DNA from 3 places in the Alteromonas sp. Cnat2-8 genome. Region 3 is predicted to be linked to each of the others. Evidence: predicted binding sites of a transcription regulator. Region 3 holds the regulator's gene; each other region holds the start of a gene.
The links. Region 3 encodes FNR, which switches genes on or off when oxygen is low (the NO sensors DNR and NnrR bind a similar motif). Its sites were predicted from a motif close to TTGATCTAGATCAA; they were not measured.
Positions count from the first base shown of each region.

Region 1 (4,252 bases), on a different contig from region 3:
GCTTTAAATTTTTGTGTGATGCACACACCAAACGAAAATCAGCCTTTTTAGACACTGTGCTTCCTACAGGTCGATAAGTTTGAGACTCGAACAGCCGCAGAAGCTTTACTTGTGTGGAAAGTGGGATATCGCCGACTTCATCAAAAAACAATGTGCCGCCTTCCGCTGCTTCTACGAGCCCTTTCTTATTTGTGGTTGCGCCTGTAAATGCCCCTTTTTCATAACCGAATAGTTCGCTTTCAAGCAGCGTGTCAGACATGCCGGTACACTCGATGACAACAAATGGTTTGCCAGCACGGTGACTACTCGAGTGAAGTGCTTGGGACACCAGCTCTTTACCCGTGCCGGTTTCACCAAACAGTAGTACTGAAATATCTGAGTTAGCGGCGCGATTTATTTTGTTTAGCATTGCTTTAAATGCCTCTGATTCGCCGACCATCTTTCCTGCTGAAGGTCGGTTTGAGGCAAACGAAAGCTTATCAAGTATTTCCAAGAAACCTAATAATTCTCCGCTACCGTCGAAGATCGGGCGCATGAGGATGTCGCAGTAGCTTTGACCCTCACTGGTGGTATGAACGTGTACTACGCTAGCCGCTCGTCCTGTGGCTTTACTCTCTTGCATTGGGCAATGCTCGCCGCACTTATCGCAAGGTTTGTTGTTGCGGTGAGAGACTTGATAGCAGGTACTAAAGCCAAGCTTTATATCCACAGGGTAGGTATCTCTGTAGGGCTGGTTGACAGCTTCAATAACGAAGCTTGGGTTAATGAAGATTGCGGGTTTATCTATCGCATCTATCATCGCTTGTACTATGGATATATTCATGGGTGGCTGAATATTAGTTTGTTCTAATTTAATTTTGGCAATTTATCATATTGGCATAGAGCTTGTTCACTGTTTGAGACAAACGACAATACTTCGGTAGAAATTCATTCAGTTCCAAAGAGAGTTTTATAATGAAAAATAGCGTAATGCTGGTGGCGATAAGCTTATTGGCAAGTAGTGCTCATTCATTGGCAGATACAGTGACTGCCTATGAGAAAAAAAGTGAAAACAGTGTACAGGAAAAAGTCAAAGAAGCGCGATTACACGCAAAAGCACTGGGAGGCGTGCTAAAGTCACGACTACAGCAAGCAATTCAATCCGGAGGGCTAGAGGCTGGCGTTAACGAATGCCAGATTGCAGCGGCTCCTATTGCTCTGGCGCTTAGTCAAAACGGGTGGGAGGTTGGGCGTACCGCGCTGAAAGTAAGGAACCCAAACAATGCGGCAGATCAATGGGAGCGTGAGCAGTTAGCGTGGTTTTCACAATTACTGACCAAAGCTAAGCAAGACAATTTGGCCCCTAAAAGACCTATTGAAACTTATCAATACGATAGCGAAAGCGGTGAGTTTAGGTACATGATGGCGATTGAACAAGGTCAGGTGTGCATGGCATGCCACGGAGCTAATGTGGCGCCTTCAGTAAAACAATCCATTCTAAAGCACTATCCCAACGATCAAGCTACAGGGTTCGAATTGGGAGAATTACGAGGCGCGTTCACACTCTTATATACCCCTTAACTTTTCCTTATACTCCACTTTTTGACAATCTGCTAAGCAGCCTTTCTCTTGTGCCATATTTGTCACCTAAATGACAAATATGGCGAATGCATCGCCACCAATTGTTGCGTTGGATCAATAAGCCTCACACTCGGTCGTGGAATAATTTATCTGCACAGTACGAAAATACCGCCGTTTATCGGTAATTGCGCTTTAGCAGCCAAATTACTGATGTATGGCATAAACCGTGCTCTTGCCATGCGGCATATTCATGTGTTCATCACTGAATTTTAAACCACTTTTTCTGCTAAGCGTTTAACGCGCACACGAAATACAAGGGAGATAACCCATGAGCGATACGTTAATAGAACTATCGCGGTGGCAATTTGCATTAACTGCAATGTTCCACTTTATATTTGTACCCTTAACTTTGGGGCTTAGTTTCCTACTCGCCATTATGGAATCGGTATACGTAATGACGGGTAAAGAAATTTATAAGCAGATGACCCAATTCTGGGGAAAGCTGTTTGGAATTAACTTTGCCATTGGTGTAGCCACAGGCTTAACCATGGAATTCCAGTTCGGAATGAATTGGTCTTACTATTCTCACTATGTAGGCGATATCTTCGGTGCGCCACTTGCCATCGAAGGCCTAATGGCCTTTTTCCTGGAATCTACCTTTGTGGGGTTGTTCTTCTTTGGCTGGGACAAAATGTCAAAGGTGAAGCATCTGATGGCGACTTGGCTGGTGGCCATTGGTTCAAACTTCTCTGCACTGTGGATTTTGATTGCTAACGGCTGGATGCAATACCCGGTAGGCGCTGAATTTAATTTTGAAGCCATGCGTATGGAAATGACCAGCTTTGCTGAGGTTATTTTTAACCCCGTAGCACAGGTCAAATTTGTTCACACTGTATCAGCAGGTTACGTGACCGGCGCAATGTTTGTGTTGGCAATTTCAAGTTACTACCTGCTTAATCATAAGCATATCGCCTTTGCGCGCCGTTCGTTCGCCATAGCTGCTAGCTTCGGCCTAGCCTCAACGCTTTCTGTGATCGTGTTAGGTGATGAAAGTGGTTATGAGCTTGGTGATGTACAAAAAGTGAAGCTGGCAGCAGTTGAAGCTGAGTACGAAACCCATCCTGCACCTGCGCCGTTTACTGTGTTTGGTATTCCAAACGACGAAAAGCAGGAAACCGAGTACGCCCTTCAAATTCCTTGGGCAATGGGCATTATTGCTACCCGTTCGTTAACCGAAGAAGTAAAAGGTATTAAGGATCTTAAAGAAGAGAATCGCGAGCGTATTCTAAGCGGAATTAAAGCCTATGAAGTACTTGAAGATGTAAGAAACGGCACCGCGACAGCTGAGCAACGTACTGCCTTCGACCAAAATAAAGACAGTTTGGGCTACGCTATGTTGCTAGAGCCTTTCACTGAGAACGTTTCAAATCCTTCTGATGCCGCGCTTCAACAGGCAGTAGATTACAGCATTCCGCCGGTTGCCCCATTGTTTTGGAGTTTCCGCCTTATGGTTGTGGCTGGCTTTATTATGCTTGCGCTATTTGTGTGCGCCTTTTACTACAGCACTAAACACAAGATTACTAAGCCACGCTGGTTATTAAAAAGCGCGCTCTATGGTTTGCCGCTTCCTTGGATTGCCTGTGAGGCTGGCTGGTTTGTCGCTGAATATGGTCGCCAGCCATGGTCAATTGCAGAGGTGCTTCCGGTGCATACGTCGGTATCTAATCTCGCCGTAAGCGACGTGGTAATAACCCTTGTAGCCTACAGTGCTTTCTACACCGGCATGTTCATTATTGGTTTTTACTTAATGAAGAAGTTTGCCAAAAAAGGGCCGATTCCCCCTGCAGATAAGCAGCCTGACACTGAATTTGATCTTATTGACCTTGACGAGCAAGGAGCAAAAGCATGATTGATTATGAATTACTAAGAGTCATTTGGTGGTGCTTGGTTGGCGTTCTGCTAATTGGCTTCGCGGTTACTGATGGCTTCGATTTGGGCGTTGGAGCACTGCTCACGCTTATTGGTAAAAATGACAAAGAGCGCCGCGTAATGATAAATACAGTAGGGCCGCACTGGGATGGCAACCAAGTTTGGTTTATCACCGCAGGTGGCGCTATTTTCGCCGCGTGGCCGATGATTTACGCCACTGCGTTTTCTGGTTTTTACCTTGCGCTGGCCCTTACCTTAATTGCCCTTTGGATGCGCCCGATAGGCTTTGATTACCGCAGTAAATTACCTAACCCGCAGTGGCGTAAAGCGTGGGATTGGGCGTTATTTGCTGGCGGTATTATCCCAGCCCTTATCTTTGGTGTGGCGTTTGGTAACCTGCTGTTGGGCGTACCGTTTGAAATGGACAGCACGCTTAAATCAACCTACACAGGCTCGTTCTTTGGCCTTTTAACACCGTTTGCGCTGGTGGCAGGACTGCTTTCTGTGGCTATGTTGCTGAATCACGGTGCAACCTGGCTACAAATGAAAACCGATGGCTTTATTGAAGTTCGCGCACGTGCAGTATCGGTTGTGTTAAGCCTGGCTGGTGTCACGCTATTTGTACTTGCAGGTCTTTGGGTAGCATTTGGATTAGATGGCTTCGTGATTACGTCGGCAGTCGACACTATTGCAACGTCAAATCCACTTAAGAAAGAGGTTGCCATTGAAGCTGGAGCTTGGATGAGCAACTACAGCAAATACC
Region 1 is NZ_JAKREX010000003.1:351,119-355,370, forward strand. Features, by position in the region: gene MHN00_RS09390 (sigma-54-dependent Fis family transcriptional regulator) at 1-799, opposite strand, end outside; gene MHN00_RS09395 (DUF3365 domain-containing protein) at 955-1,560, shown strand; gene MHN00_RS09400 (cytochrome ubiquinol oxidase subunit I) at 1,889-3,469, shown strand; gene cydB (cytochrome d ubiquinol oxidase subunit II) at 3,466-4,252, shown strand, end outside.
Region 1: the regulator FNR is predicted to act here: its motif matches at 1,665-1,678, upstream of MHN00_RS09400 (cytochrome ubiquinol oxidase subunit I).

Region 2 (4,252 bases), on a different contig from region 3:
CTGCCAGTTGGGTAATCGAATTCTCGTTGGCATGGGCGCTATTGTAATGGATGGTGTTGTTGTTGAAGACGATGTGTTTATTGGTGCAGGTACATTAGTACCGCCGAACAAAAGGTTAGAAAGCGGATTTCTTTACGTGGGAAACCCCATGCAAAAGAAAAGACCGCTCAACGACGCTGAAATGGCATTCCTGAAACAGTCTGCCGTTAACTATGTTGTATTGAAAGATGAGTACCTTGAAGAAGCGAACTAGTTTCGCTTCTCACCTTGCTCAACGATAGCCCTGACACGTTTTACAATATCTGAAGTATCGGGGCGCTTTTGTGTCCATATGTAGAATGCTTCAGCCGCTTGCTCAACCAGCATCCCTAACCCATCTATTTGTGTTTTAACACCAAGTTCGGCCGCCTCTCTCATAAAGCGCGTGGGTGAGTTTTTATAAACCATGTCGTACACCACTTCACAGTTTTGTAAAACACCATCATTTAAACGGCACGGCAATTCATTGCTTAAACTGGCGGCTGTTGAATTGATAATAATATGAGGCGCAACATCTGCGATATCTTCAAGCGCAGCCACCTGCACTTTAGCGTTTGAAGCGGCGCTTGCCACTTCCTCAGCTTTCGCTTTGGTTCTATTGGTGATGGTTAAAGAGGCGGCCCCTGCTTTTAATAACGGGGAGATTACGCCACGGGCTGCGCCGCCGGCACCAATAAGCAACACGCGCTTACCCTTAATTTCCACACCGCTGTTAAGCAGATCGTTTACCAGCCCTACACCATCAGTGTTGTATCCCCACACTTCACCGCTGTCACCATTCATTAGCGTATTAACAGCTTGTGCATCTTTGGCTGCTTGGTCATCTACCTTTGCCAAGTTGAATGCATCAAGCTTAAAAGGCATAGTGACGTTACAACCTACCGCGCCTTCCTGAGCTAAAAACGCGTTGGCGGCATCTACAAAACCGTCTACTGGCGCAAGTATCTTTTCATAAGAAATCTTTTCTCCCACTTGTTCAGCAAACATTTGATGGATAGTTGGTGATAAACTCTGTGCAATAGGATTTCCGAATACAGCGAATTTTTTCATGGGAATACGAGACTTATTTAATATAAAGAAGAAAAGCGATAATCGTGCTTCGCAGAGTACACCATATGAACGTATAGGTGGAGAGGAGAAAGTACGGGAATTAGCAAATACGTTTTACGACATAATGGAAACCGATCCACTCGCCAATGAACTGCTAGCTATTCACCCCCAGCCATTAGACAGAATTCGCCACGTGTTCTTTCTCTATTTAAGTTTATGGCTTGGTGGTCCTGATGATTATCAGCAGCAGTATGGCCACCCGCGTCTGCGTGCACGCCACCTACCTTATACCGTAACACCGGAGTTAAAAGCGCAGTGGATGTATTGCATGCGAAAAGCCATGTTTAAAACGGTTGAAGATATCGCCTTAGCTCAACAGTTGATAGACGCACTTGATCAACTCGCCAATCACATGGTGAATACAAAATAAAAAAGCGCGTTGAAAGGATTAACCTTTTAACGCGCAACTCCCCTGTTACTGTCTACGCTCTTTATGGCGCATAAAGTAGTGCAATTGTGAAAGCCTAATAGTTAATAAGGCGTAGAACTAATAATTAGAATGTGTAACCCACCGATAAGGTATACACCCAAGGATCTATTTCAATATCACTTACCTTTCCAGCAGCATCACCCACTTTGAAGGTTGCTTCGGTATCTATATCAATGAATCGAACCGATGCATTGACATGCCATTTGGTATCAATTTGGTAATCCATTCCCACCTGTGCTGACAAGCCAAATGAATTATCAAGCGAAAGGTCGCTTAAGCCAGCTGTTTCATTTGCACCTGTAAACTCTTCATCAAAGATAAAGGTATAGTTGATACCAGCACCAATGTACGGCTGAAACGCAGAGCTGGCATCATTAAAATAGTAGTTTGCGGTAAGCGTAGGTGGAAGGTGCGTGACTTCTCCAAGCTGGTTACCCGTCCCTAACGGGTCAGCAACAGAAAAATTCACGTCGTGCTTAAACGGCGTTGCGGCAAGCAGCTCAATATTAATGTTATCAGTAATAAAGTACGCTACGTTTAGACCTAGCTGAGTATCGTTATCGATATTAAGGGCAACGCCAAGATCAGTTCCACCCGCGACGATGTTAGAGGTAGATTCGTCAGGAGCAACGGTAGTAAGACCGCCACGAACAATCCAGTCGCCCTGCTGGTGAGCGCTAGCTAAAGGTGAGAGTGCAGCAAGTGTAAGGCAAAGTGCAGATGCAGATAAAAAGTGTTTGCGCATGATGTGTCTCTTTTGTATTTAACTAAGATGGCGATACTTTACGCCTGTGGTTAAGAGAAACATTGATCCAGCGCAAGTTTGATAACTCACTGAAACACAGATGATATTCCACCTTGATGTAGATCAAAAAAACGCCGCATTAACATTAATACGGCGTTTTTTAGTCATTAAAGATGAAAGCTGCTATCGGCGGTCCGCGTAAGGATTTAAGCGGAGCCTTATTTAATAATTAATCACCAATCAGTAGGTTTTAACCAGTCTGTCAGCTTGGCTTCGGCGCTACCCGGTGCAGGTGTATAACAATACTCCCAGCGCGCGAGCGGCGGCATCGACATTAGAATTGATTCCGTACGCCCGCCGGTTTGCAGTCCAAATAAAGTGCCTCGGTCGAATACAAGGTTAAACTCAACGTAGCGGCCCCGGCGGTAAAGTTGGAAATCACGCTCTCTTTCGCCGAAATCGGTTTGCTTACGACGTTCAACAATAGGAACGTAAGCATCGATGAAGCCATTACCAACAGCCTGCATAAATGCAAATGACTGTTCAAAGCCCCATTCATTCAGGTCGTCGAAGAATAAACCGCCCACTCCGCGAGTTTCATTGCGATGCTTTAAGTAAAAGTAGTCGTCGCACCACTTTTTGTACTTAGGGTAGACGTCATTGCCAAATGGTTTGCACAACTTCTTTGCAGTGTCATGCCAATGCAAAACGTCATCTTTAAACGGATAAAATGGCGTCAAGTCGAAGCCGCCGCCAAACCACCAGATAGGTGCTTCGCCCTCTTTTTCTGCAATAAAAAAGCGAACATTAGCATGTGACGTTGGGATGTACGGGTTATGTGGATGAATAACGAGTGATACACCCATTGCTTGAAAGTTTCTTCCCGCAAGCTCAGGGCGATTAGCCGTTGCTGAAGCAGGCATTTGACTACCAAACACATGAGAAAAGTTAACGCCGCCTTGTTCAATCACCGCACCATTTTTTAGTACTCGAGAGCGGCCACCGCCACCCTCTTCTCGCTGCCAGCTGTCTTCAACAAACTGGCCCTTACCATCGGCAAGTTCAAGGGTTTGGCAAATGGTGTCTTGCAGCCCTAGTAAATAGCTTTTTACTTGTTCTATTACTTCAGCGGCATTTTTACCGTCCAGTAATTCTGCTGATGTCATGCTCTTATTACCTCTGCTGTGTCACCATCGCGAATGGTACTGGGTTTAGTTGCACCACCTACTTCCCCTTCTATATAGAAAACGGAATCAGCGAATACGGCTTTTGCTTCTTCAGTGGTGATGGCTGGCGGTTGGCCGGTCAGGTTAGCGCTTGTAGAAACTAACGGTTTACCTAACTTGTTGCACAATTCCACTACTACAGGGTGATTAGTTACGCGCACCGCTATTTTACTATGCTTGCCGGTTAACCAAACTGGCGCAGATGACGACTTAGGTAATAGCCAAGTATTAGGGCCTGGCCAGCTCGAAAAAATATCGGTGCGTCTGTCAGGGCGAATGGCGTTGTCGTTAACATAAGGCAGTAGCTGACTGTAGTTTGCTGCAATCAATATCACGCCCTTTTCTACCGGTCGCTGTTTTATCTCTAACAACGCATTTACAGCGGCTTCATTGTCGGGGTCACATCCGATGCCCATTACCGCTTCGGTTGGATAAACGATTAAACTGCCAGCTTGGAATGCGGCAACAACAGGGTCTACTTCAGGTGAGTTAGCCTCAACGGGGGTAAACGTGTTTACGTTCCCATTTTGGATATCAGACATGGTTTTAATCTCTACGTATAGTTCTTCTTTAGTTGTTCGTATAATTACTTTTTAAAGCCACAACTAGGCTGAGGACACTGTAACTGCCCCTTTTTATCTATCAATACTCCCCAACCGCAGTCTGGGCAGCTTTCATTAACCGGCGTGAAATTTAGCACAT
Region 2 is NZ_JAKREX010000003.1:1,943-6,194, forward strand. Features, by position in the region: gene MHN00_RS07860 (gamma carbonic anhydrase family protein) at 1-253, shown strand, start outside; gene aroE (shikimate dehydrogenase) at 250-1,089, opposite strand; gene MHN00_RS07870 (group II truncated hemoglobin) at 1,088-1,519, shown strand; gene MHN00_RS07875 (OmpW family outer membrane protein) at 1,644-2,324, opposite strand; gene hemF (oxygen-dependent coproporphyrinogen oxidase) at 2,558-3,490, opposite strand; gene MHN00_RS07885 (Sua5/YciO/YrdC/YwlC family protein) at 3,487-4,092, opposite strand; gene MHN00_RS07890 (type I DNA topoisomerase) at 4,137-4,252, opposite strand, start outside.
Region 2: the regulator FNR is predicted to act here: its motif matches at 2,438-2,451, upstream of MHN00_RS07875 (OmpW family outer membrane protein).

Region 3 (4,252 bases):
AAAGCCTTTAGCGACGGTGTAGCCCTAAGCGAGACTTCTGCCTCTAGCGGTAGTGCTGACGCCATCGATAACACGGTACACAAAGTGACTAATTTTACCGTTACGCCAGGAGGTGGTATCAGCGGTGAGATCAATGACACGTTGTTTTCTATGGGATCTGCAGCATTCAGCGTTCACGAATCACAGCTAAAACTCATTGAAGCGTTCCCTTCAGCTAACGTGTTTCTCACGGTTAAGGGGCGTATTATGGCGGCGTATGAAGTAAAGGATTCACTAAGAGAAGATGCGCAAGAAACTCTCGATATATTAGCTGCAAGCCATACCCTCGCCGTTTTAAGTGGTGATACACAGCAAAACGTTAATGCGCTTACCGCACCATTGCCAATTTCGACCGCTAAAGGTGGCCTAACACCTGAGCAAAAGTACGAAGCCGTTCAAGCTATGCAGCAATCTGGCGCGAAAGTGATGATGATGGGTGACGGTATCAACGACGCTCCAGTTCTTGCCAGCGCTGATGTGGCAATTGCAGTGGGTAATGCCACAGACGTGGCTAAAACTGCCGCCGACGTGATACTGCTTGGAGATCAGCTGCTTTCTGTACCAGAGCTTATTCGAACTGCGCATCAAGTGAAGCAAAAAATAAGGCAAAATATCGGCTGGTCGGTAGGTTACAACGTTTTGATCTTACCTTTCGCCGTATCAGGCCTACTTTCACCGTGGATGGCTGTTGTTGGTATGTCGTTAAGCAGTATCATTGTGGTCACAAACTCAACGCGACTTTTGAGCAAATAGCATGAGTATTATTTACGTATTAATTCCAATCGCCATCATCATTGTTGCCGTCGCTATCGTGATATTCTTTTGGGCGGTGAAAACCAATCAATTTGAAGATTTGGATCGCCAAGGGTATAGCATACTGTTTGACGATGATCTTCCGCCAGAAGAAAAAAAGCTAGCTGAGCAACGCAAGCAACTTCAAGACAGTAAAGTAGACAAAAGCCAAGCGCCACATGGAAGGGATTAACTACTTCTCTGCCTTTCTTATCGGCTTAGCCGGTGGAGTTCACTGTGTGGGAATGTGCGGTGGAATTGTCGCTGCGCTAAGGATGGTATCGCCTAAAGGCGCTTCAGCACTACCCTATACCCTTGCCTATAACATGGGACGTATAGTGAGCTACACCATCGCCGGAGCAATAACCGGGGCACTTGGAAAAATTGCAGCAGATTATATACCTCTTGCCAACTATGCCCTTTCCCTACTTAGCGGAATCATGTTGCTTCTACTGGCGTGTTATTTGGGTAAGTGGTGGACTGGCTTAACAGTGCTGGAAAATGCGGGTAAAGGCCTATTTTCCAAAGTCCAGCCGCTTTCAAAACGCTTTTTGCCATTTAAGACCCCTTTAAGTGCGTTGCCTTATGGTTTTATTTGGGGTTGGCTTCCTTGCGGTTTGGTGTATTCCACACTTACCTGGTCTCTCGCGGCGGGTAACGCGCTAGAAGGCGCTGCTATTATGTTCTTCTTCGGTTTGGGTACATTACCCACCTTGCTCGCTGCAAGCGCTGGTAGCCAATATATTGTTCGAAGTTTTCAACATAACCATTTTAGACAAATTATTGCAGTAATAATGGCAATATATGCAGCTTATCTTATTCATGGCGCAATCGTTTAAAAATGGGTGTATTATTGTCGGGTATTCTTTTAGAGAGCGTGCATTATGAGCAAAGGAAGCCAATTTTCTATTCACTGTCAAAACTGTAGTTTCAGTCACCTGTGTTTACCGGTGGCGTTAAACAAAACAGAAATCGAGTCTCTTGACGATATTATTGAACGCAAGAAGCCGCTTCATAAAGGTGACACGCTGATTCAAACTGGTGATAAATTCCGTTCTCTATTTGCAGTGAGAACCGGTTCATTCAAATCATTTGTGACTAATACCGAAGGTGAAGAACAGATTACCGGCTTCCACTTTCCTGGTGATATTATCGGTTTCGATGCATTAAGAGAGAACAAACACCAAAGCTATACTTCTGCGTTAGAAACTGCCATGGTGTGTGAGCTTCCCTACGAGACCCTCGACGAAATGTCAGTGCAATTTCCAAAGCTACGCCACCAGATCATGAGCTTCATGAGCGCTGAAATAAAACAAGATCACGACATGATCATGCTTTTAAACAAGCGAACTGCAGAAGAGCGCTTACTGTATTTCATCTCACACCTGTCGCAACGCTTTGAAGAGCGTGGCTTTTCCCATAGAGAATTCCACTTAACCATGACGCGCAACGAAATTGGAAACTATTTAGGATTAACGATTGAAACGATTAGTCGTCTGTTAAGCCGTTTTCAAAAAGACAACATCATAAAAGTAGACGGCAAGCTTATTACTATTTTGGATTTCGATAGGCTAAACACCAAACTAGCGGCGCTTAACGGCCCTAGCGTTGTCTGCGGTTAGTCCTTTTTAAGTGTTAAATAAGGCGCGCACTAAGCGCGCTTTTTTGTAACCTGTGTTAGCCACCTATCTACCCTTTCAGCGCCACGCCGGTTGCTCCATATTCAATTAGGTAGGTTCACTCATGGTCGCCTCGTAAAATTCTTGATCTAAAACAACTTACGTTTTTCCCAATGTCGTTTATAGTTAGTATTAGAAAGCTTCGATTTCGACAGCCGCTACTAAGTTTCGTAGTTAGGGGGACGTTATGATTGAGTGTAAACGAATTCTGGCCGTGGTAGATGCCGAGCGCGATAACCAACCTGCACTAAGCCGAGCTTATGAACTCGCTTCAAAAACAGGCGCTTCAGTTACCGCAATGATGGTGGTATACGACTTATCTTATGATATGACGACCATGCTTAGCCCGGATGAGCGCGAGTCAATGCGCGATGCAGTTACAAAGGAGCATGCAAAATGGCTTGCCACCCACTTAAGAGAACAAGGATTCACTGAAACTGATATCGTTGTAGAATGGAATAATCGTGCGTATGAGTCGATTATTTACTACACCCTAAACAATCAGATAGATTTAGTGGTAAAGGCAACCAAAAAGCACGACGATCTTGCTTCTGTTATTTTCACCCCCACCGACTGGCATTTAATGCGTAAATGCCCTCGCCCAGTATTGCTCGTTAAAGAGCACGACTGGCCAGAAGGAGGAGAGATTATTGCTGCAGTAAACGTAGGCAGTGAAGACGATGAGCACGCCGCACTTAACGATAAGCTCACCCTCATTGCTAACGACTACGCCTCTTTATTGAAAGGTAGCGTAAATTTGGTCAACAGTTACCCTTCTACACCACTTAATATCGCCATAGAAGTACCTGAGTTCGACCCCGATACCTATCACGACGCGGTAAAAAATCATCATTTAAAAGAAATGCGTAGTCACGCGTTAAAGTACGGTATTCCTGACAACAAATGTGTAGTAAGAGAAGGCCTTCCGGAAAAAGTTATCCCGCAAGTGGCAAAAACACTGGATGCAGAGCTGGTTGTTATTGGTACCGTTGGCCGTGTGGGCATTTCAGCGGCCCTAATTGGTAACACTGCAGAACACGTGATCGACGAACTCAATTGCGATGTACTTGCTATTAAGCCAGATGGATTTGTGTCGCCGTTGTCGGTGTAGTCTTTTTATTAGTACTACATAGCACGTGTTTGCCGTTACTTAGCGGCCAACACGGTATGTCACCAACAAATTTAACTTCACAAGCATGGTCTCGAAAAGCCGCTTTAATGTATAATGGTGGCTTTATCACAAACCAAGCTAGTTAATTATGAGTTTAGGCACAAACAGTGCTGACGCGTCGCCATTAAATGCTGCGCAAAGTAAGCAAAAGTACAACTTCAACAAACTTCAGAAACGACTTCGCCGCAATGTGGGTAAAGCCATTGGCGATTTCGGTATGATTGAAAACAACGACAAAGTAATGGTGTGTTTATCTGGCGGTAAAGACAGCTACACCATGCTAGATATTTTATTGTTTTTAAAGAAGATTGCGCCTATTCACTTTGATATCGTTGCGGTTAATCTTGACCAAAAGCAGCCTGGTTTCCCAGAACATATCTTGCCTGAATATCTAGAAAGCATTGGCGTTGACTACAAAATTGTAGAAGAAGACACCTACTCTATTGTTAAAGACAAAATTCCAGAGGGAAAGACAACATGCTCTCTCTGTTCTCGCTTGCGCCGTGGTATTTTGTACCGCACGGCAAAAGAGTTAGGTGCGACTAAAATTGCATTAGGTCATCACCGCGAC
Region 3 is NZ_JAKREX010000004.1:107,029-111,280, reverse strand. Features, by position in the region: gene MHN00_RS11425 (heavy metal translocating P-type ATPase) at 1-792, shown strand, start outside; gene ccoS (cbb3-type cytochrome oxidase assembly protein CcoS) at 794-1,024, shown strand; gene MHN00_RS11415 (sulfite exporter TauE/SafE family protein) at 1,011-1,670, shown strand; gene fnr (fumarate/nitrate reduction transcriptional regulator Fnr) at 1,716-2,453, shown strand; gene uspE (universal stress protein UspE) at 2,698-3,621, shown strand; gene ttcA (tRNA 2-thiocytidine(32) synthetase TtcA) at 3,770-4,252, shown strand, end outside.